One region of the Kocuria himachalensis genome, then DNA from elsewhere that is predicted to be linked to it. Evidence: predicted binding sites of a transcription regulator. Region 1 holds the regulator's gene; each other region holds the start of a gene.

The links. Region 1 encodes LexA, which represses DNA repair genes until DNA is damaged. Its sites were predicted from a motif close to TCGAACANNTGTTCGA; they were not measured.
Region 2: the regulator LexA is predicted to act here: its motif matches at 3,753-3,768, upstream of ACYVM4_RS16895 (DUF6504 family protein).
Region 3: the regulator LexA is predicted to act here: its motif matches at 2,887-2,902, upstream of ACYVM4_RS16930 (DNA polymerase III subunit alpha).

Annotation. Positions count from the first base shown of each region.
Region 1 covers NZ_BAAGPL010000015.1:32,161-39,705, forward strand. The annotation lists gene ACYVM4_RS09405 (DUF1844 domain-containing protein) at 1-274, shown strand, start outside; gene ACYVM4_RS09410 (SseB family protein) at 320-1,174, opposite strand; gene priA (bifunctional 1-(5-phosphoribosyl)-5-((5-phosphoribosylamino)methylideneamino)imidazole-4-carboxamide isomerase/phosphoribosylanthranilate isomerase PriA) at 1,171-1,923, opposite strand; gene ACYVM4_RS09420 (hypothetical protein) at 1,967-2,128, opposite strand; gene hisH (imidazole glycerol phosphate synthase subunit HisH) at 2,125-2,892, opposite strand; gene hisB (imidazoleglycerol-phosphate dehydratase HisB) at 2,889-3,512, opposite strand; gene ACYVM4_RS09435 (histidinol-phosphate transaminase) at 3,650-4,753, opposite strand; gene ACYVM4_RS09440 (LysM peptidoglycan-binding domain-containing protein) at 4,868-5,296, opposite strand; gene lexA (transcriptional repressor LexA) at 5,641-6,420, shown strand; gene ACYVM4_RS09450 (ATP-dependent DNA helicase) at 6,518-7,545, opposite strand, start outside.
Region 2 covers NZ_BAAGPL010000024.1:147,286-154,830, forward strand. The annotation lists gene ACYVM4_RS16865 (MsnO8 family LLM class oxidoreductase) at 1-200, shown strand, start outside; gene ACYVM4_RS16870 (nucleosidase) at 238-807, shown strand; gene ACYVM4_RS16875 (lipoate--protein ligase family protein) at 852-1,568, shown strand; gene ACYVM4_RS16880 (SOS response-associated peptidase) at 1,607-2,437, shown strand; gene ACYVM4_RS16885 (pyridoxamine 5'-phosphate oxidase family protein) at 2,434-2,853, shown strand; gene ACYVM4_RS16890 (GNAT family N-acetyltransferase) at 3,024-3,527, opposite strand; gene ACYVM4_RS16895 (DUF6504 family protein) at 3,830-4,153, shown strand; gene ACYVM4_RS16900 (fumarylacetoacetate hydrolase family protein) at 4,234-5,073, shown strand; gene ACYVM4_RS16905 (TIGR03885 family FMN-dependent LLM class oxidoreductase) at 5,154-6,122, shown strand; gene ACYVM4_RS16910 (MOSC domain-containing protein) at 6,156-6,728, opposite strand; gene ACYVM4_RS16915 (tartrate dehydrogenase) at 7,015-7,545, opposite strand, start outside.
Region 3 covers NZ_BAAGPL010000024.1:155,644-162,813, forward strand. The annotation lists gene ACYVM4_RS16920 (LysR family transcriptional regulator) at 1-889, opposite strand, end outside; gene ACYVM4_RS16925 (SLC13 family permease) at 1,089-2,717, shown strand; gene ACYVM4_RS16930 (DNA polymerase III subunit alpha) at 2,911-6,297, shown strand; gene ACYVM4_RS16935 (DUF2382 domain-containing protein) at 6,485-7,170, shown strand, end outside.

The DNA of each region.
Region 1 (7,545 bases):
CGCGGCCGTGCACCTCATGAGCGCTGCCGCCGTGAAGTGCGGTCTCGCCGCGGGCGAGGACGCCGAGGAGCTCAAGGACCTCGACGAGGCCCGCAAGCTCATCACCGCGCTGGCCGGCTTCGTCACCGCCGCGGCCCCGGAGATCGGCTCGCAGCACGCCGCTCCGCTGCGCGACGGCCTGCGCACCCTGCAGCTCGCCTTCCGGGAGGCTTCCCGCTTCCCGGACGCCCCCGGCCAGGGACCCGGCGAGCGGTTCACGGGTCCGGTCAACTGAGGGCCGTCACCCCCGAACGTCGCGGGCTGATCCGGGTTCCCCGGGTCAGCCCGCCGTCGTGAGGCGCAGCTGCATCGAGTCCACGTCCTCCGCGAGGGCCGGTTCGACGCTCAGCCGGGCCTGGAAGCGGGCGACGACGTCGTCCAGCTGCGCCCGGTCGAGCCCGGCCCGCAGGGACAGCACGACGGCGAGCTCGGGGCCCGCTCCGCCGCCCTGGACGAGCCCTCCGTCCGCGGCGCGCACGGCCACTCCGTCCCCGGGGTCCGTCCCGACCCCGAGCACCCCGGGCAGCTCCGCGGCGCAGCGCCGGACGGCCGCCTCGACCGCCGGGCTGCGGTAGGACGGCGTCCACGGCCTGCCCTGGGCCAGCGCCCAGAGCGCCGGGCGGCGCACGACGAACGGGAGGACCGTGCCGGGGTCGAGCACGAGCAGCTGCGTGCCGTCCTTGACCGCGGCCACGGCCGCCCGGCGGACGTCCGTGGCCACCGGCCGCGCCTGGGCGTGCCAGTCCGCGAGCGCCGCGGTGGAGCTGAAGACCGGCAGCACCTGCCGCCCGTCCGCGGCCCGCAGGGACACGAGCGCCATGTCGGCCTCCTTATCGGCCACGAGACCGGCATCGGTCACGGTCGAGGCCGAGACCTCGGCCACGACGGGCACGAACACCCGGGTCCCGGCGAGCGCGGCGACCACGGAGGCCTCGTCCCCCGTCCCCGCGCGCAGGTCCTGGAGGGCCTGCAGCACGGCCGGGGCTGCGGCGCCGTCGTCGTCGGGGAACCGGTGGGTGTGGCTGGTGCCCTCCCCCAGGTTGCGCCCGGCCCAGGCCTGGCCGCCGGTGTCCTCCGTGCCGCCCGCCCCCGCGAGCTGGGCGGCGATGTGCCCCGGGAGGGGCCGCCCCGTCACCGCGCTCCCGGCCGGCCCGCCACGTCGAGGGCCTCCCCGAGGGTGAACCGGCCCGCGTAGAGGGCCTTGCCCACGATCGCGCCCTCGACGCCGGAGGGCACGAGGGTGCGCAGGGCCGCGAGGTCGTCGAGGGAGGAGATGCCCCCGGAGGCGACCACGGGCTTGTCGGTGCGGGTCGCCACCTCCTGCAGCAGCTCGAGGTTCGGGCCCTTGAGGGTGCCGTCCTTGGTGACGTCGGTGACCACGTAGCGGGCGCAGCCGTGCTCCTCGAGGCGGTCCAGGACCTCCCAGAGGTCGCCGCCCTCCTCGGTCCAGCCGCGGGCGGCGAGGACTGTACCCCGCACGTCGAGCCCCACCGCGATGACGTCGCCGTGCTCGGCGATGACCTTCCGCGTCCACTCGGGGTTCTCGAGGGCCGCGGTGCCCAGGTTGATCCGGGCGGGGTCCAGGGACAGCGCCCGCTCCAGCGAGGCGTCGTCGCGGATGCCGCCGGACATCTCGACCTTCAGCTCGAGCTCGGCGGCGACGCGGCGGAGCACGTCGATGTTGTCGCCGCGGCCGAAGGCGGCGTCGAGGTCCACGAGGTGGATCCACTCGGCGCCGGCCTCCTGCCACGCGAGGGCGGCCTCGAGCGGGTCGCCGTAGCCGGTCTCGGAGCCGGCCTCGCCCTGGACCAGGCGGACGGCCTGGCCGTCCGCGACGTCGACGGCGGGCAGCAGCTGGAGGCGGGGGGTCTCGCTCAGGGACATGGGATCTCTCTTCTCGGGGTTTCGGGGTCTCGGACGGGAGGGCTCAGCGGCCCTCGAACCAGGCGTACCAGCCGTAGCCGATCAGGCCCGCGGCAGTCAGGGCCAGGAGGACGACGGTCCAGCGCGGCTTGTGCTGCTGGTGGAAGGAGATGGCGCCGCCGGCGACGAACGCCCCGAACACCATGACGACGACGGCGTAGCTCACGCGGGGCCGTCCTGGCTCTCGAGGGTCGGGCGGCCGGCCAGGGCGTCCCCGCCCAGGGGGTCACCGGCCTTCAGGTGGTCGAGGCGTCCGGTGCGCGGCAGGGTGCCGAGCCAGTTGCGCAGCAGCTGGATGCCGGCCTCGGAGGACTTCTCCGGGTGGAACTGCGTGGCGCACAGGGCCCCGTTCTCCACGGCCGCGATGAAGCGCCCGCCGTGGTCGGACCAGGTGACCTGCGGCGGCTGCATCTTCTGGATGCTCTGCGGGAAGTCCCACTCCTGCACCCCGTAGGAGTGCACGAAGTAGAACCGCTGGTCCTCGATGCCCCGGAACAGGACGCTGCCCTCGGGCGGCTCCACGGTGTTCCAGCCCATGTGCGGGACCACGTCGGCCTTCAGCCGTTCGACGACGCCGGGCCACTCGCCCATGCCCTCGGTCTCCCGGCCGTGCTCCACCCCGGAGTCGAAGAGGACCTGCAGGCCCACGCAGATGCCCAGCACGGGGCGGCCGCCGGCCAGGCGGCGGCCGATGAGGCGCAGCCCGTCCACGGAGCGCAGCCCGTCCATCACGGCGGCGAACGCGCCGACGCCGGGGACCACGAGGCCGTCGGCGTCGAGCACCGCCTCGGGGTCGGCGCTGAGCACCACGTCCGCGCCGGCGGCCTCGAGGGCGCGCACGGCCGAGCGCACGTTGCCGGCGCCGTAGTCGAGGACCGTGACGGTGGGCCGGGCGCCGCCGTCCGTCGTGGCGGTGCCGTCGGTGCTCACAGGGCCCCCTTCGTGGACGGGATCCCGCGGACCCGGGGGTCGGGCTCCACGGCCTGGCGGAGGGCGCGCGCCACGGCCTTGAACTGGGCCTCGGCGATGTGGTGCGGGTCCCGGCCCGCCAGCAGCGTGACGTGCAGGCAGATGCCGGCGTGGTGGGCCAGGGACTCGAAGACGTGCTGGACCATGGAGCCGGTGAAGTGCCCGCCGATGAGGTGGTACTGCTGCCCCTCGGGCTCACCGGTGTGGACCACGTAGGGCCGGCCGGAGATGTCGACCACGGCGTTGGCCAGGGCCTCGTCCAGCGGGACGGTGGCCTCGCCGAAGCGGCGGATCCCGGCCTTCTCGCCCAGCGCCTGGCGCAGGGCGTCCCCGAGGACGATCGCGGTGTCCTCGACGGTGTGGTGGACGTCGATGTGGGTGTCCCCGGTCGCCCGGATCCGCATGTCGATCAGGGAGTGCTTGGACAGCGCGGTCAGCATGTGGTCGTAGAACGGCACGGAGGTGGCGATGTCGTTCTCGCCGGTGCCGTCGAGGTCGATCTCGACGGACACCGTGGACTCGCTCGTGCGCCGCTCCAGGGCGGCGCGGCGGGGCGCACGGGTGGTGGTCTGGTCGCTCATTCGGTGGGAACTCCTCGCGGGCGCGGCACTGCCGTCGGCGGGCCGCGGGTGGTCCGGTCCGGGCCGCGCGGCGGCGCCCCGGGCCCGGTGGTGGTGGTCTGCTTCCATGCTATCCGGGTCGGGGAGACCCCGGCCCCTCAGCCGCCGGAGACGATCCGCTCCATGCTGGCCAGGAAGGCGGTGGTCTCCTCCGCGGTGCCGGCGGTGACGCGCAGGTGGCCGGGGATCCCGACGTCCCGCACGAGCACCCCGTCCGCCAGCAGCGCCTCCCACATGGCACGGGAGTCCTCCATGCCGCCGAAGAACACGAAGTTGGAGTCCGACTCGGAGGGCTGGAGCCCGAGCCGCTTGAGCTCGTCGACGATCCGGTCGCGCTGCATCTTGATGTCCTCCACGTTGGCCAGCAGCGACCCGGAGTGGCGCAGCGCCGCCAGGGCCGTGGCCTGGGTGACGGCCGAGAGGTGGTACGGCAGCCGGACGAGGCGCACGGCGTCGGCGACCTCGGGCGCCGCCGCGAAGTAGCCCAGGCGGGCGCCGGCGAGCGCGAACGCCTTGCTCATGGTGCGGGAGACGATCAGGCGGGGCCGGCCCTCCAGCAGCGTGAGCGCGGTGGGGGTGCCGCCGTGGGAGAACTCGGCGTACGCCTCGTCGACCACCACGACGGTGCGGAACTCCTCCCCCGCCTCGTACACCGCGGTGACCACGTCCGCGCCCAGCGCCGTGCCCGTCGGGTTGTTGGGCGAGCAGAGGAAGACCACGTCCGGGCGGTGCCGGCGCACCTGTTCGGCCGCGGACCCGGCGGACAGGCCGAAGTCCGCCGCGCGCTCCCCCGCGACGAAGCCGGTGTGCGTCCCGGAGGCCAGCAGCGGGTACATCGAGTAGGTGGGGACGAAGGTGAGCAGCGTGCGGCCGGGCCCACCGAAGGCCTGCAGGATCTGCTGCAGGATCTCGTTCGAGCCGTTGGCCGCCCAGAGGTTCCCAGGCCCCAGCCCGTGGCCGAGGTACGCGGCGAGCTCCTCGCGCAGGGCGGTGAACTCGCGGTCCGGGTACCGGTTGAGGGCCCAGGCCGCCTCGGTGACCTCCTGGACGATCGCCGCGTGCACGTCGGCCGGGACCGGATGGGTGTTCTCGTTGGTGTTGAGCGCCACGGCGACGTCGAGCTGCGGGGCGCCGTACGGCGTCTTGCCGCGCAGGTCGTCGCGGAGCGGGAGGGCGTTGAGTCGGTCCAGGTTCTGCGTCACCCGAACAGTTTAGTGCTCCGCTCCGGTGCGCCGTCCCAGGGACCCCGTTCGGCTTCCTGCTCCGTCCTGCAGCTCCGGCGTCCGGTCCGGGACGCCCTGCCCGGGGCGGGCCGTTCAGGCGGCCGGGACCTCGAGGAGCTGGCCGGCCACGAGCACGGAGCTGTCCAGGTCATTGAGCTCCACGATCTCGTCCATGACGTCCCGGGGGTCACGGTCCGGGTCGGCGGCCACGGCGAGCTCCCACAGGCTCTGCCCGGGGAACACGGTGGTCTGCTCGGTCCCGGAGCCCGGCACGGGCTCGCTCGTGGCCGTGGCCGTGGAGGGGACGAGGAAGATCACGGCCAGCACGACCAGGGCGGCCGACCCGGCGAGGACGGGCAGTCCCAGGAACACCAGGCGGCCGCGGCGGGTCAGGGTCAGCGGGGTGCGGGGGCCGGAGCGCGCAGGGCGGGCGCGCCGGAGCGCGCGGCCGAGGCCACGGTCGGATCCTGCGGGCTCCCGGCGGCGGGCGACGACGGCACTGAGGGTGGCACTGGCACTCATGACATGAACTCCTTGACGTTCCCGCACAGAGCGGGCGATCTCGAACACCGGTCCGGTCGACGGCCCCTGCGGGCGTTCATTCGATCGAACATACTTTCGAATACCGATGACCCATGTCTAGCACGTGTCTGCGAAGCCTGTCGACACCGGGTCGTACATATGTTTGAACACGCACGGCGTGTCGCCTAGGCTGAGGACAGGTTCGGGCCTCCGGCCGGCGCGCGCTGCGAACCCCCGGCGCCTTCCGACCGGGACCCATCGAACCACCCGGGTCCGACATCGGAACCGGGACCGCGCAGACCGGCGGCGGCACCAGCAGCCGGACGGGAAAGGACGACGCTCCCATGGCCCAGCCCCCCACCCCCGAGGAGCCCCGCACCCGGGGAGCCCGCCCCGGGGCGCGCTCGCGCAGCCGCGGGCTCAGCGTGCGCCAGCGCACCATCCTCGAGGCCATCCAGCGCTCCATCGCCGAGCACGGCTATCCGCCGTCCATGCGCGAGATCGGGGACCTCGTGGGCCTGGCCTCCCTCTCGAGCGTCACCCACCAGCTCTCCCAGTTGGAGAAGCTGGGCTACCTGCGCCGCGACCCCAAGCGCCCGCGGGCCATGGAGGTGCTCACCCCCCTGCAGCTGCGCGGGACCGCCGGGGCGGAGTCCGCCGAACCGTCGCCCGAGGTCGCGACGGCGCCGACCGGCCGCACCGCGCGCCCCGCCGCCCACGACGCCGTGGCCGAGCTGTCCACCTCGGCGGACGTGACCATGGTCCCCCTGGTCGGCCACATCGCCGCCGGCGGGCCGATCACGGCCGAGCAGTCCGTCGAGGACGTCCTTGCGCTGCCCCGCCAGCTGGTCGGCCACGGCGAGCTGTTCATGCTGCGCGTCAAGGGCGACTCGATGATCGACGCCGCGATCTGCGACGGCGACTGGGTGGTGGTGCGCCGGCAGAGCGCCGCCGACAACGGTGACATCGTGGCGGCCCTGCTCGACGACGAGGCCACGGTCAAGACCTTCCGCCAGCGGGACGGCCACACCTGGCTGTTGCCGCAGAACACGCGCTACGAGCCGATCCTCGGTGACCACGCCACCGTGATGGGCAAGGTCGTCTCGGTGCTGCGCAGCCTCTGAGCCGCCGCACGCCCCGGCGCCCGGGCCCTCCCCCGCCGGCGGAGGGCCCGAGTGCCGTCCGGGTCCGGGCCGGGGTCGGGACGGGCCCCGAGCGCGCTCAGCCCACGGAGAGGCGCTCCAGCGCCCCGAGCACCACCGAGCGGTCCGTGGTGGTCCACAGCGGCGGCAAAGACCCGCGGAGGAACCCGCCGTAGCGGGCGGTCGCGATCCGGGAGTCCAGGATCGCCACGACGCCCCGGTCCCCGCCCGCGCGGATGAGCCGTCCGGCTCCCTGGGCGAGACGGATCGCCGCGTACGTCGCGGAGACGGACATGAACCCGTTGCCGCCGGCCCGCTCCGCGGCGCGGCTGCGGGCGCTGGCCAGCGGGTCGTCCGGGCGCGGGAAGGGGATCCGGTCGATCATCACGAGTCGGCACGAGGCCCCCGGGACGTCGACGCCCTGCCACAGGCTCATCGTGCCGAACAGGCTCGTGGACGGGTCGTCGGTGAACTCCTGCACGAGTCCCGCGAGCGAGGACTCCCCCTGGCACAGGATCGGCAGGTCGGTGCGCTCGCGCAGGGCCTCGGCCGCCTCCTCCGCCGCCCGGCGGGAGGAGAACAGCCCCAGGGCCCCGCCCTTGGAGGCCTCCAGCAGGGCCAGCATCTCGTCGAGCTGGGCCTCCGTGAGCCGGCGGCCGGGCTTCTCCAGGTGCTTGGCGAGGTAGAGGATGCCCTGCTTCGGGTAGTCGAACGGGCTGCCGACGTCCACGCCCTCCCAGCGCGGGGCGCCCTCGCCCCGCAGGCCGAGGGCACCGGCGGCGGAGTCGAAGGACGAGCCGACGGACAGGGTGGCCGAGGTGAGGACCACGGTGCGGCCGTCGAAGAGCCCCTCCCGCAGGGTGCCGGCCACGCTGAGCGGCGCCACGTGCAGGGTCGCCGGGTCGGTGTCCTCCGCGGCCACGTAGCCGCGGCCGGGCTCCCAGCCGCCCTGCCGGGAGATCCACAGCACCTCGCGGTGCTCCTCGGCGGCGAGGATCCGCTCGGCCAGGTCGAGGACGTCGCTCACCCGGGAGCGGGCCATCTGCCGGCCGGCATCCCCGTCCTTCTCCCCGGGACCGGCCTTGGACTCGGTCATGACGGTGCGGG
Region 2 (7,545 bases), on a different contig from region 1:
CCCGGGAGCGGGCCCTCGTGGAGGAGACCCTCATGTCCTCCGTCCACGGCACGGCCCCGGAGGTCCGGGACCAGCTGGAACGACTGCTCTCGCGGACCGGGGCGGACGAGCTGCTCGTGACGGGCGGCGCGCACGACCTCGACGCCCAGGCGGAGTCCGACCGGCGGCTCGCCGCGCTGTTCACCGGCCGCCCGCGCTGAGTGCCCGGCTGCCGGAGCGGGCGGATAGAGTGACGGGGTGCCACAGCTGCTCGTTCTCGCCGCCCATCCCCTGGAGACCAAGTACTTCCCGGAGGACATCGACCTGGTCCTGACCGGCGTCGGGATGTCGGCCGCGGCGGTGCGCACCACCGAGGCGGTCCTGACCCGCTGCCCGGACCCCGCGCGCCGGGCGGAGCTGACGGTGCTCAACATCGGCAGCGCCGGCGCCCTGAGGCACGGGCTGACCGGGGTGCTCGAGCCCTCCCGGATCATCAACCGGGACGTGGACGAGGAACTCCTGCGCGCGGCCGGGATCCCCGTGGACAACGTCATCGAGCTCGGCGGCGACGGGCCCGTGCTCGCCACCGGGGACTCCTTCGTGGCCGGCGGACCCGCCCGGGACGCCCTGGCCGCCCGGGCGGACCTCGTGGACATGGAGGGCTGGGCGATCGCGGTGGCCTGCCGGCACCTCGGCGTGCCGCTGCGGATGGTCAAGCACGTCTCCGACGCCGCCGACGAGGAGGCGGTCGCGTGGGCCGAGAAGGTGGAGCTCAGCGCCCTGGCCCTGGGTCGGTGGTTCCGCGGCAGCGGGATCGCCCGGTCGTGACCCGCCGCAGCACCGTCCGGATCCGCCACTAGACTGGGACCAGCATGAAACTTCTCCGCCAGCGCGAGTCCCTGGGCGCCCAGCAGGACTACGAGAGCGCCATGACCCTCCTCGCCGACGTGCGGCGCAGCGGGCCCGTCCTGCGCCTCTACGAACCGGCCCCCACGGTCGCCTTCGGCCGCCGGGACGAGCTGCGCCCCGGCTTCGCCGACGCAGCCCGGGCCGCCCGCGAGAGCGGGTTCGAGCCCCTGGTCCGCAAGGTGGGCGGCCGTGCCGCGGCCTACCACGGCGGGTGCCTGATCATCGACCACCTCGAGGCCGCCGAGGACCCCACCTCGGGCATCCAGGACCGCTACCGCCTCTTCGGCGACATGATCGTGGCCGCCCTGGAGGAGCTCGAGGTCGAGGCCGACGTCGGCGAGATCCCGGGCGAGTACTGCGCCGGCGAGCACAGCGTGCACGGGACGCACCCGGCGTCGACTCCGATCCCGGGCGCGAAGGTGAAGCTGGCCGGGACCGCCCAGCGGGTGGTCGCGGGCGCCTGGTACTTCAGCACCGTGCTGGTGGTCGAGCAGTCCGAGCCCATCCGCTCGGTGCTCACCGACGTCTACGCCGCCCTCGACCTGGACTGGGACCCCGCCACCGCGGGGGCCGTCGACGACCTGCGCCCGGGCACCACCGTGGCCGACGTCGAGCGCGGGATCCGCAAGGTGTACGGCATGTACTCCCAGTACCTGGGGTACGGGCCGCTCACCGACTGAGCCCCGGCCGCGGGCCGGGCAGACCGAGGAGACAGCAGATGTGCGGACGCTATGTCATCGCCCGGGCCGTGGGCGACCTCGTGGCCGAGACCGGGGCCGTCCCGGACGAGAGCCTCGGCGACACCGCCGACTCCGAGCGGCTGCGGGCCAACTGGAACACCGCGCCCACCACCGACGTGCCGATCGTCCTCGAGCGCCTGAGGGGCGGGGACGACGACGGGGAGCTGGTCCGCGAGCTGCACGTCGCCCGCTGGGGACTGGTCCCGGGCTGGGCCAAGGACCCGGCGGTCGGGTCGAAGATGTTCAACGCCCGGTCGGAGACCGTCCTCGAGAAGCCGTCCTTCCGCAAGGCGGTCCGCGCCCGCCGGTGCGCGGTCCCGGCCAACGGCTACTACGAGTGGAAGAAGGAGCCCGGCGCAGGCAAGGGCGGGCGCAAGCAGCCCTACTACGTCCACCCGGCCGACCCGGAGGAGACCATCTGGTTCGCCGGGATCTACGAGTGGTGGCGGGTGCCCGAGGGCACCGAGCTGCGCTCCGCGGCCCTGCAGCCCGGCAAGGACGGCGGCGGGAGCAGCTGGCTGCTGTCCTGCTCCATCCTCACCACCGACTCCCCGGAGCCCTCCGACGAGCACCCCGTGCTCACGGAGCTGCACGGTCTGCACGACCGGATGCCGATCCCGCTGGCGCCCGAGCACGTCGGGGACTGGCTGCGCCCGGGGGAGGAGGACGCTTCGCAGCTCGTGGACCTGGTCCGGGCCGAGGCGCACCGGACGGCCGCCCGCTGGGTGCTCGACCCGGTGGACCCGGCGGTCGGCAGCGTGCGCAACAACTCCCCGGAGCTCGTGGTGCCGCAGCGGAGCCTGTTCTGAGCCCCCGGGAGCCCGTCGACCGGGTCACCGACTTCGTCCGCGCCCACGGCGGCGGGGTCGTGGCGACCAGCAGCGGCGCCGGCTGCCCCGAGTCCGCGTGGATCAACCTCGCGGCCCTCGGGGACGGGCGGCTGGTCTTCGGCACGAACGAGCGCAGCCGCAAGTACGCCAACCTCCTCGCGGACCCCCGCGTCTCCCTGGTGGTGGTCTCCGGGACGGGTCAGGAGTTCCAGCTCGAGGGCGAGGCCGCCGTGCTCGAGGGGCCGGCCGCGCGGGACGCCGGTGAGGTGCTGGAGTCCCGGCACCCGGGTGCCACGGGCAAGACCAGCACCCGGCTCGTGGCGGTGCGCTGCCGCTGGGCGCGGTTCGTCGACATCGCCGTCGAGCCCCCCGTCCGAGAGGAGTTCATGCTCTGACCGGGCCACGGGGGACGCCGTGGGAAAGGCCCGGAACCCGCACCGCGGGTCCCGGGCCTTCTCTGTGGCCATCTCTATGCCCTTTTTCCTGGCCTGCTGCCGGGTCTTCTTCGTGCCGTTCCTTCCGGCGTCTCCTCCGGCGTCCCCCCGGTCCGGAGCGTCCGCCGGGCTCAGACGTAGTCCGTCTCGGGGACCCAGCGGTTGAAGTCGAGCGTCAGGTAGAGCGCGAGCGCCGCCGCGTTGTCCTCGTCGATCCGCAGGCTGACCTGGTCGTAGCCGTTGTCGTAGAGGGTGCTCATGGCGCAGCGCACGAGCTGCTCGGCCAGGCCCTGGCGGCGGCGGGAGGCCGCCGTGAACAGCTCGAAGATGTAGGGGACGTCGGGGAGGTCCTCGCCGGTCCGCCGGGACAGCACGAGCGCGGCGGCCACCACCGTCCCGTCGTCGTCGACCACCACCGGCGAGGCGTCGGGGAGGAAGGGCCCGTACTCCCCGTCGAAGACGCCCCGGATCACCTGGCGGGCCTCCTCCAGGCTGGAGACCCCGCCCTGCTCGTAGGAGGAGTAGTAGAGCTGGGCGAGGCTCTCGGCGTCCTCCGGGCCGGCCGGACGCAGGTTCACCGCGGGTGTTTTGGTGTTCGCCGCGGTGTGGGCGATCAGCGTGATGGTTCCGGTCATGGGAGGCCTCCGTGAGGTCGACGCCGGCTGCTCCGGCGGGGCGGACGAGGGACAGGGGACGTCCGGGCGGGCCGCGCAGGGCAGGCCCTCCGTGCATTCAGCGTATCCATTTCGCTGGGGTTGTCCATGCTTCCCCCCTCGTGGTCGCAAAAGTGAACGCGCTGGCCGGAGCGATGGTTCCAGGGGAGCACCTGTTCCGTTCCGGTGCCCTCAGGGGTTAGCGTGTCGTACAGATGTTCTAGCTTCCAGGGGACAGGGCGCACCGCGGGACGGGCGCCGGGCCGAGGGAGAGAGGAGCCGTCGTGGGTTTCCTGACGGAGAGCGTCGACGTGGACTGCGACACGGAGGGGGTGCCGGTGGGTGTGCGCTGGCGCGGGCGGAACTACCTGGTGGCCCAGGACCCGGTGCGCTGGTACGAGCGCCGCGCCTGGTGGTCCGAGGACGCGCGGCTGCCCAAGGACCGCGGGATCGGGGCGGTGGACCAGCAGATGTGGCGGGTCCAGGTCCAGCTGAACACCCGCTCCGAGCTGCTGACCCTCGAGCTCGTCCACACCCTCGACACCGGGCGCTGGCGGCTGCTCGCGGCCACGAGCGCCTCGGGCATCCGGGTGGTGCGCTGTGCGTAGGTCCGCCGCTGTGCACGGGCCCGCCGCGGGTGCATAGGATCGGAGGCGGAGACCGCACCGCAGAACGTGAGGAAGCACCCGTGAGACTCGGCACCGTGCGACGCGACGGCACCACCCAGGCCTTCCGGCAGGAGGACGGGCGGACCGTCTACCTCCCCGTGCCCGACGTCGGGGCCCTCCTCGCCGGGGGCGACCTGCGGCTGCCGGGGGAGCCGGGCCCCGCGCCGGCCCCGGAGGACCTGGCGACCCCCGTCCTGCGCCCGGGCAAGATCCTGTGCGCCGGGTTGAACTTCTACGACCACGCGGAGGAGGTCGGCCAGGAGATCCCGAAGCACCCCACGATCTTCGCGAAGTACGCCACCGCGCTCATCGGCCCCACCGACCCCATCGCCATGCCGGAGGAGTCGGAGAAGATCGACTGGGAGGCCGAGCTCACCGTGGTGATCGGCTCGCCCCTGCGCCACGCCACGCCCGAGCAGGCACGGGCCGCGATCGCCGGGTACACCATCATGAACGACATCTCGGTGCGGGACTGGCAGGGCCGGACCTCCGAGTGGTTCCAGGGCAAGAACTTCGACCGCACCACCCCGGTGGGTCCCGTGGTGGTGACCCCCGACGAGATCGATCCCGAGGCGGGGCTGGCGATCCGCTGCACCGTGGACGGCGTGCGGCACCAGGACTCCGGCACCGACCGGATGATCTTCTCCGCCGTGGAGCTGGTCGAGTACCTCAGCCGGTTCCTGACCCTCGAGCCCGGGGACCTCGTGGCCTGCGGCACTCCCGCCGGCGTGGGCCTGGCCCAGAAGCCCCGCCGGATCTGGTTGCGCGACGGCCAGGAGGTCGTCACCGAGATCGAAGGCATCGGCGAGCTGCGCAACGTCTGCACCCCCGCCGAGGACCTCCGGGCGGTGGCCGGCTGACCCGGTCCGCGGCACCCGTCCCACTCGGTCCTGCTGTCCTGATCCCACTGTCCTGTTCCCGCTCTCGACCGGAGGACCCCATGGCGACGATCGGCTTCCACGCCTCCCACGAGCAGATCCCTCCCGAGCAGCTGCTGCGCGACGTCGGGCACGCCCAGCAGGCCGGCTTCGGCGCCGCCATGTGCTCGGACCACCTCGAGCCGTGGTCACCGCACCAGGGCCACTCAGGGTTCGCCCTGTCCTGGCTGGGCGCCGCCCTGGCCACCACGGACCTGCCGTTCGGGTTCGTGCACGCCCCGGGCCGGCGCTACCACCCCGTGGTCACCGCCCAGGCCACGGCCACCCTCGCCCGCATGTTCCCCGGCCGGATCTGGACCGCCCTGGGCAGCGGGCAGAAGCTCAACGAGCGGGCCGTCGCCCCCGAGTGGCCGGCCAAGGAGCAGCGGCAGCGGTTCCTCGAGGGCAGCTTCGACGTCGTCCGCCGGCTGCACGCGGGCGAGGAGGTGTCCTGCCGGGAGCCGTTCCACGCCGACCGCGCCCGGGTCTGGGACCTGCCGGAGGCCCCGCCCGCCCTGCTCGTCGCCGCGCTCACCCCGACGACGGTCCGCCGCTTCGCCCCCGTGGCCGACGGCTTCATCACCGTCCAGCAGCCCCTGGAGGACCTGCGCCGGATGCTCGGCACCTGGCGCGAGGCCGGCGGCACCGGCCGGGCCGCGCTGCAGGTGCACCTGAGCTGGGCGCCCTCCCCGGAGCAGGCCCGCGCGATCGCCCTCGACCAGTGGCGCACCAACGTCTTCGGCCCCGTGACCATGGCCGAGCTCGCCTCGCCCCAGGACTATCAGCGCAAGGCGATCCAGGAGGACGTGGGGGACGAGCAGATCGCCGGGGCGGTCAACGTCTCCGCCGACCTCGGCCGGCACGCCCAGTGGCTGCACGAGTACGCCGAGCTCGGCTTCGACGAGATCTACCTGCACCACGTGGGGCAGGAGCAGCGTCCCTTCCTCGACGCCTTCGGGGAGACGGTGCTGCCCCAGCTGGCGCAGGCCTGACCCGGCGCCGCCCCTGGCCGGCCGGGGTGCGTGCTACGGAAACCGGGACGGGCGGCGCAGCACGGCCGTCCCGGCCTGCTCCGGATCGAGCGGGACCGGGCTGTGCAGCACGGCCGGCCCGCGGTACAGATCGCCGCTGGACAGCGGCCGACAGCGCAGACCCCCTCGCCCCCGCATGGCGGCGTGCGCGCCCGGTGCCAGGACCCGGTCCATCCAGGCGCAGGGGTGGGCGGGGCGCCCGCCCCGCAGCCGCACGAGAGCGCCCCGGGACTCCAGGACGAAATCCTCGCCCAGCAGCGGGACCAGATGGGCTCCCCGGAGGACCACGTTCCGGCGGGTCAGGAGCGGGTCGAAGGGAGCCGTGCCCAGATCCGCGGCCATGGCCTCGAGCGCCTCGACGGCGAGCAGGGTGACGGCGGCGTCCATGTGCGCGGCCTTGCCGAAGAACCGGTCGCCCACCACGCCCTTGCCGGCGACCAGCTCGACCTGCTCGGCGTCGGTGGTGGGGACGTCCGCGGCGCCGTCCCGGGCGCGGCCGAAGTAGGCGTGCCCCGGGGACACCAGCAGGTGCAGGATCTCCACCTCGTACCGATAGCTCGCCGCCATGCCCCCACACCCCTCCGTCGTCGCGGCCGCCGTTCCAGCGCTGCCCGGGCTGCCGCCGTGCTGTCACCCGGCCTCAGCATAGGCAGGGCGGGGACATCGGCTTCCGGGTCGCCCCGAGCAGGGGAGGATCCGAGGTCGCCGCCGACGTGCGGGACGACCTCGGGTGGTGCCCCGATGCTCCCGGTCGGCTCGTGGAGGACGAGGTCGACCGCCGCAGCGCCTCCCTGGTCGAACGGACGATCTGCGCCATGTGCCGGTGACCGTCGCGTCCGGGACGGGCGGGGTCTCAGGCCGGGGTCAGTGAGGTGGCCAGGGCCTCGATGATCGCCTGGGTGACCTGGTCGGTGTCGGCGGTGCCCCCGATGTCGCGGGTGAGGTGACCGGCGGCGGTGGTGGCCTCGATGGCGGCCTCCAGCCGGCGGGCTTGATCGTGGAGGCCGAAGTGGTCGAGCATCAGGGCCGCGCTGGCGATCGCCCCGATCGGGTTGGCGATGCCCTGCCCGGCGATGTCGGGGGCGGTGCCGTGGACGGGCTCGAACATCGAGGGGAACCGGCGCTCCGGGTTGAGGTTCGCACTCGCCGCCAGGCCGAGGCTGCCGGCCAGGGCGGAGCCGAGGTCCGAGAGGATGTCGGCGTTGAGGTTGGAGGCCACCACCACGGAGAGCTCCTCGGGGTGCAGGACGAACTTCGCGCTCATCGCGTCCACCAGCACCGACTCCGTCTGCACGTCGGGGTAGTCGGCCGCGACCCGGGCGAAGACCTCGTCCCACAGCACCATGCCGTACTGCTGGGCGTTGGACTTCGTCACGCTGGAGAC
Region 3 (7,170 bases), on a different contig from region 1:
GGTGCCGGCTCGCGTGCTCGGCGGCGACCGCCAGGAACGCCCGGGCCGCCGGGGTGAGGTGGGCAGGGCGGCTGAGCACGGCCACGTGCAGCACGCTGACCGGTTCGATGCCCAGCACGCGCAGCCCGGCGGCGCGCGCCAGCGGGGTCCAGGACGAGGGCATCACTGCGTGGCCGACCCCGGCCAGCACCAACGGCAGCACCGAGGTGCGGTGGGCGACCTCGGCGGTGATCTCGAGCCGCACCCCGCCGGCCAGGGCGTCGTCGACCAGCCGGCGCATCAGCGATCCCCGCTGGGAGACGACCACCCGGTGCCCGGCCAGGTCCTGCCGGCCGATGGTGTCGTCGTCGCCGAAGGCGTCCGCCCGCGGGTTCACGATCAGCACCAGGGGCTGCTGCTCCAGATGCAGCACGTCGACCTCGGCGGAGCGGAACGGCCGGTCCGCGCCCAGGATCCCGATCTCCGCGCCGCCGGTGCGCACGGCGTCGGCCACCTCGTCGGGGGTGAACGCCGCGGCGACATCGAGGGTCACGGCGGGGTGGGACCGCGCGTAGGCCGCGATCATCGACGTCAGCGGTTCGATGCCCGGGGACGGCATGGCGATCACGTCCAGGCGGCCGCTGCGCACCTTCTTCAGGTCGTCGATGGCCGCCCGGGCGGCGTCCAGGTCCCGGACCACCACCCGGGCCGGACCCACGAGCTCCTGGCCCGCCTCGCTGAGCACCACCCGTCGCCCGATCCGGTGGAACAGCGGCACCCCCAGTTCGCGCTCGAGCCCCTTAATCGTCTGGGACAGGGAGGGCTGGGCGATGATCAGCTGCTCCGCGGCGCGGGTGAAGCCGCCGTGGTCCACCACGGCCAGGAAGTACGTCAGCTGTCGGACGTCCATGTTCGCCTCCCTGCTCGAGGGCCGCGCCCGCACGCCCCGCTCCGCTCCTGTTCGGCTCCGGGGGCCTGTGGCGGAGAGGGCCTGCCGGGCGCTCCGTGACTCATTGTTTCTTCCTATCGGTGTAGTAGACAACAAGCCTTGGACGTGACCCGCATCACAAGCGCACAGTGGTGCTCTCTGACGAGGAAGGACCACGACCGTGCAGACCCAGCAACCGGCCCCGAGCGGCCCACCGAGTGCTCCCCGTCCCACCGACGTCCGTGCCGCCCTCCTGGGCGGCAAGACCTTCCGCAGTCTCAGCGAGCAGACGCTGTCGCCGCGGGAGGAGAAGTTCGAGCGCGCCCGCCAGACCACCGGGCTGTTCCTCGCCCCGGCGGTGGCGATCGTCTTCGCCCTCCTGCCCCTGAACCTGGACCCGACCCAGCAGACGCTGGCCGCCGTGCTGCTCGGCGTGATCGTCCTGTGGATCTGCGAGCCCGTGCCCATCCCGATCGGTGGTCTCATCGGCGTGGCCGCCGTGGTCATCCTCGGGGTCGCACCGGCCGGGGACGTCCTGGCGCCCTTCGGGTCCACCACGATCTTCACCTTCATCGGGGCGTTCATCCTGGCCCAGGCCATGCTCAAGCACGGCATCGCCCAGCGGCTCGCCCTGGCGGTGCTCTCCCTGCCCGGGGTGGGCCGGTCCACGTACCGGGTGATCGTCGCCTTCGGCGTGATCACCTGCATCCTCTCGGCCTTCGTCTCCAACACCGCCACCGTGGCGATGCTGATGCCCACCGCCCTGGGCATCCTGGCCGTGATCGCGGAGATGATGCAGGACCGCGGGGTGGTGAAGGCCGACTTCGACCCGCTGCGCCTGCGCGTCGGCGCGGCGCTGCTGCTGATGCTCGCCTACGGCGCGTCCGTGGGCGGCCTGCTCACCCCGGTCGGCTCCCCGCCGAACCTCATCGGCCGCGGCCTGATCGAGGAGGCCACCGGCACCCGGATCTCCTTCGCGCAGTGGATGGTCATCGCCTTCCCGGTGTGCCTGGCGATGTTCGTGGTGCTCGCCGTGATCATGTTCCTGCTCAACAAGCCCGAGATCCGGCAGATCGAGGGCGTGGAGGACTACATCCGGGAGCACCGCGAGGCACAGGGGAAGATGGGCCGGGCGGAGAAGAACACCCTGATCGCCTTCGGATTCACCGTCACCCTGTGGCTGCTGCCGGCCTTCGCCAGCCTGTTCGGCGGGACGGAGTCGGCCGCGTACATCTTCCTCGACGACCGCCTCGACGAGGGCATCGTCGCCGTCCTCGGCGCCTCCCTGCTGTTCATCCTCCCGACCAACTGGGCCAAGCGTGAGGCGACCCTGACCTGGTCCGACGCCGCGAAGATCGACTGGGGCACGATCATCCTCTTCGGCACCGGCATCATCTTCGGCTCCCTGCTCGCCGACACCGGTCTGGCCGAGACCATCGGCACCGGGGCCTCGGAAAACCTCAACATCACCAACGTCGTGGCGATCACCGTCTTCTCGGCCGTGCTGGCCGTGCTGATCTCGGAGACCACCTCGAACACGGCCTCGGCCGCGGTGATCGTCCCGATCGTCATCCCGCTGTGCCAGGCCATGGGCGTGGACCCGTTCGTGCCCGCCATGGCCGCGACCTTCGCCGCCTCGTTCGGGTTCATGCTGCCGGTCTCCACCCCGCAGAACGCCATCGTCTACGGCACCGGGGCGGTGCCCATCACCCGCATGATCCGCACCGGCATCGTCTTCGACATCCTCGGGGTGATCCTCATCGTCACCATCGTCCCGGTGATGATCGCCGTCGTGGGCCTCGGCGGATGACACCCGCCGGCCGGTGCCGCCGGCGGTGTCCGGCAGCACCGGCAGTCCGCGGAGGAGCCCGGCCCGACGGCGCCGGGACCGCCCCGGGCCTCCCGGCGGCCGGGCGGAGCACGGGGCAGTCGAACCCGTCCGTTCCGCCCTCCCCGGCGGTTTGCAATTGACTTAATATTCGAACAGGTATTCGAATGGGGGCGTGAACTTTCCGCACCTGCACGTCGCCACCGCCTTCAGCGCCCACTTCGGGGTCAGCCGGCCCGCCGTCCTGGCGGCGGCCGCCGCGGCGGACGGCGCGGACGTGCTCGCCTGCACCGACCGGGACGGGCTCTACGGGGCGATCAAGCACCTGGGCGCATGCCGGGAGCACGGCATCGACCCGGTGCTGGGGGTCGACCTCGCCCTGCTGGACCCCGGTCACGAGCGCGCCCTCGGCCGCGTGGTGGTCCTGGCGGTCGGCGGCACCGCCGGCGCGGGCTATGCCGCCCTGTGCCGGCTCGTCTCCACCGCCCACGCCACGGAGGGCCCGCCAGGGGCGACCGCCGCCGAGATCGCGGCCTCCGCACGCGCACCCCGGCACGGGGAGCCGGTCCTGACCGTGCTGCTCGGACCCGCGTCCGACGTCGGGCAGGAGCTCGCGGCCCGCCGCTACCGCACCGGACGCGCCGCCCTGGCCCGGTGGCGGGCCCTGCTTTCCGCGCCGGCGCTCGCCGTGGAGGTGGCATCGCACCTGGCGGCCCCCGGCACGGCGGGCAGCACGTCCCACGCGGCCCGGATGCTGCGCGCCGCCCTCGAGGCGGGGCTGAGCCCCGTGCTGACCAACGCGGTGCGCTACGCCACCCCCGCCGAGGCCGCCACCGCCGACGTCCTCGACGCCGCCCGCGCCCTCACCCCGCTCGAGACCCTCGGCGCGCGCGCCGAGCACGCGCCCGGCCGCAGGGGAGGAGGCACCGGGCGGGCCGGGGCGTCCCGGTGGGCGGCGGCACCGGAGCCGCTGCAGCCCAACGGCCAGGGCTGGCTCAAGTCGGCCCGGCAGATGCACGCGCTCGCCGCGGAGATCGCCCGGGCCGCGGACCTCGGCACCGCCGGGGCCGCGGCCCTGCTGGCGGGCACCCAGCGGGTGGCCGACCGGTGCCGGCTGGACCCGGTCGCCGACTGCGGCTGGGGGCGGCCGGTGGTGCCCGAGGCCTCCGTGCTGGGCTTGGAGCGGCCGGCGCCGGCGGAGCTGCGGGCCCGGTGCGAGGCGGGGCTGGGGCGCCGCTACCCGGGCCGCCGCGCGACGCGGGCCGTGCGGGACCGGCTGGAGCGGGAGCTCGGGGTGATCGAGGACCTCGGCTTCGCCTCCTACTTCCTCACCGTGGCCGAGGTCTCCACGATGATCGGGGAGCTGGGGGTCCGCCACGCCGCCCGCGGCTCGGGGGTGTCCTCGCTCGTCAACTACCTGCTCGACGTCTCCCAGGTGGACCCGCTCGAGCACGAGCTGCTCTTCGAGCGCTTCCTCTCCAACGACCGCTCGACCCTCCCGGACATCGACATCGACGTCGAGTCGGCCGAGCGCCACCGCGTCTACCGGCGGATCTTCGAGCGCTTCGGCCCCGAGCGGGTGAGCCTCATGAGCATGCAGAACGCCTACCGGGCCCGCGGCGCCGTCCGGGACGCCGGGCTGGCGCTCGGCATCGATCCCGAGACCGTGGACGGTGCCGCCAAGCAGCTGTGGCACCTGCCGGCCTCGGCGCTGCGGGAGACCATCGCCCGCCAGCCGGAGCTGCGGGACTTCGCCGAGCAGGTGGCCCAGGAGAAGCAGCTCGACCTCCTCGTGGACCTCACCGAGCGCCTGGACCGGCTGCCCCGGCACATCTCCATGCACCCGTGCGGGGTGATCCTGGGGGACCTGAGCCTCCTGGACCGCACCCCGGTGCAGTCCAGCGGGACGGGGATGCCCATGAGCCAGTTCGACAAGCACGACATGGATCCGATGGGCATGCTCAAGCTCGACATCCTCGGCGTGCGGATGCAGTCGGCGCTGGCCCACGCCGTGGACGAGGTGGCCCGCATCCACCCGGGCCGGCCCCGCCTGGACCTCGAGGCGATCCCCGTGGACGACGGGAGGACGTTCGAGCTCATCCGCTCGACCCACACCCTGGGCTGCTTCCAGATCGAGTCCCCGGGCCAGCGCGAGCTCATCGGCAAGATGGCGCCCACGAGCGTCCGGGACCTCATCGTGGACATCTCCCTGTTCCGCCCCGGGCCCATGCACTCGGACATGGTCCGCCCCTACCTGGAGCACCGTCACGGCTGGTCCGCGCCCGTCTCGATCCACCCGGCCCTCGACCCGATCCTCGCCGAGACCCACGGTGTGACCGTCTTCCACGAGCAGGTCCTGCGGATCCTCGACACCTTCACCGGGTGCGGTCTCGCCCGGGCCGACGAGCTGCGCCGCCGGCTGGGCTCCGAGCGCCAGCTCGAGGTGGAGGAGTTCTTCCGCGAGCGGGCCCGCGCGCGGGACTACCCGCTGGACGTCGTGGACCGGGTCTGGGAGATCCTGGCGGCGTTCGGCTCGTTCGGCTTCTGCAAGGCCCACGGCGCGGCGTTCGCGGTGCCCACCTACCAGTCCGCGTGGCTGAAGGCCCACCACCCGGAGGCGTTCCTCGCGGGGCTGTGGGAGCACGATCCCGGGATGTACCCCAAGCGACTGCTCGTGGGGGAGGCTCGCCGGATGGGCATCCCCGTCCTGCCCGTGGACGTCAACCGCTCCGACGAGCACTACCGGGTGGAGCGGCTCGACGACGACCCCGCCCGCCTGGGCGTGCGCCTGGCCCTCACCGGGATCCACGGGGTCTCGCAGGCCGAGGTCCGCCGGATCGTGGCCGGGCAGCCCTACGCCTCGCTCGCCGACCTGCGGCAGCGGGCCCGTCCCGCCCGGCGCACCCTCGAGCGGCTCGCCGCCGTCGGGGCCTTCGACGGCCTGCTGCGCCGCTCCGGCGGCGCCGCCTCCCGCGCCGACCTCGTGCACGCCCTGCGGGCCCGGGCGGACAGCGGCCGTCCCGGCCGGCCGGCCGGGGAGGTCGAGGGGCAGCTGTCCCTCCCGCTCGGTGACCTCGAGCTGCGGGCGCTGCCCGCGGAGCGCCCCGAGCCCACCCTGGCGGAGAAGGTCCGCACCGAGCTGGACCTGCTCGCGGTGGACGTCTCGGCGCACCTGCTGGAGAGCTGGGCGCCCCTGCTCCGCGAGCTCGGGGTCACGCCCGCGGAGCGGCTGCTGGAGCTGCGCAGCCGGTCCGAGGTGCTCGTGGCGGGGGTGCGGATCTCGACCATGACCCCTCCCATGCGCAGCGGCCGGCGGGTGGTCTTCGTCAGTCTCGACGACGGCACGGGCACGGTGGACTGCGCCTTCTTCTCCGACGCCCAGTCCCGCTCGGGACAGCACCTGTTCGGCACGCGGATGCTGCTGGTGCGGGGGCGGACGCGGCGCACCGGGCCCCGCGGGATCAGCCTCAGCGCGGAGCAGGCCTGGGACCTCACCGACCCGGCAACCCCGGCGGCCGTGCGCGCCGCAGCTCCGCCGGGCCTCCGGGGAACCGGCTCATGATGAGCCGGAAAACCGCTCGGATCCAGGAGTTTCACTCTCAGTGAAGCCATTGGCCAGTGAACTGATTGCCAGTATGGTTACTAATAACAGCGGACGAGCTGCACCCCGTACCCCGGCGGAGATCGTCCGCGGCGGGCCCCCCTTCCAGGGGAGACCGTTGCCTCGCAGAATAGAAGAAGGAGTTCTCATGGCTACGTACGACGTCAACGCACTGCTCTCGGCCACCGCCTACGGGTCGGACGGCAACAAGATCGGCAAGGTCGAGCAGGTCTTCCTGGACGACAACACCGAAGAGGTCACCTTCGTGACCGTCAACACCGGTCTGTTCGGCACCAAGGAGAGCTTCGTCCCCGCCGACGGAGCTCAGCAGGACGGCGACCGCCTCGTCCTTCCCTACACCAAGGACGTCATCAAGGACGCCCCGAACGTGGACGCGGACCAGCACCTCTCCCCGGCCGAGGAGGAGGAGATCTACCGCTACTACAAGATGAACTACTCCGGCAACGGCACCAGCGACCGTGACCGCACCGCCGGTGCTGCCGGCACCGCGGGTCTCGCCGACCGCGACGACCGCTACGCGGCGGACACCGACCGCAACGCCGTCCCGGCGACCGGCACCACCGGCTACTCCGAGAACGACGGGTACGCCGACCGCGACCGCACCGCTGTCGACCGTGACCGCGACCTCACCGACCGTGCCGACAACGGCGTGGTCCGCCACGAGGAGCGGCTGCACGTCGGCAAGGAGCAGCGCGAGACCGGCCGTGCCCGTCTGCGCAAGTACGTGGTCACCGAGAACGAGACCGTGGACGTGCCCCTCGAGCGCGAAGAGGTCCGCGTCGAGCGCACCCCGCTGAACGGCACCGAGGCCAC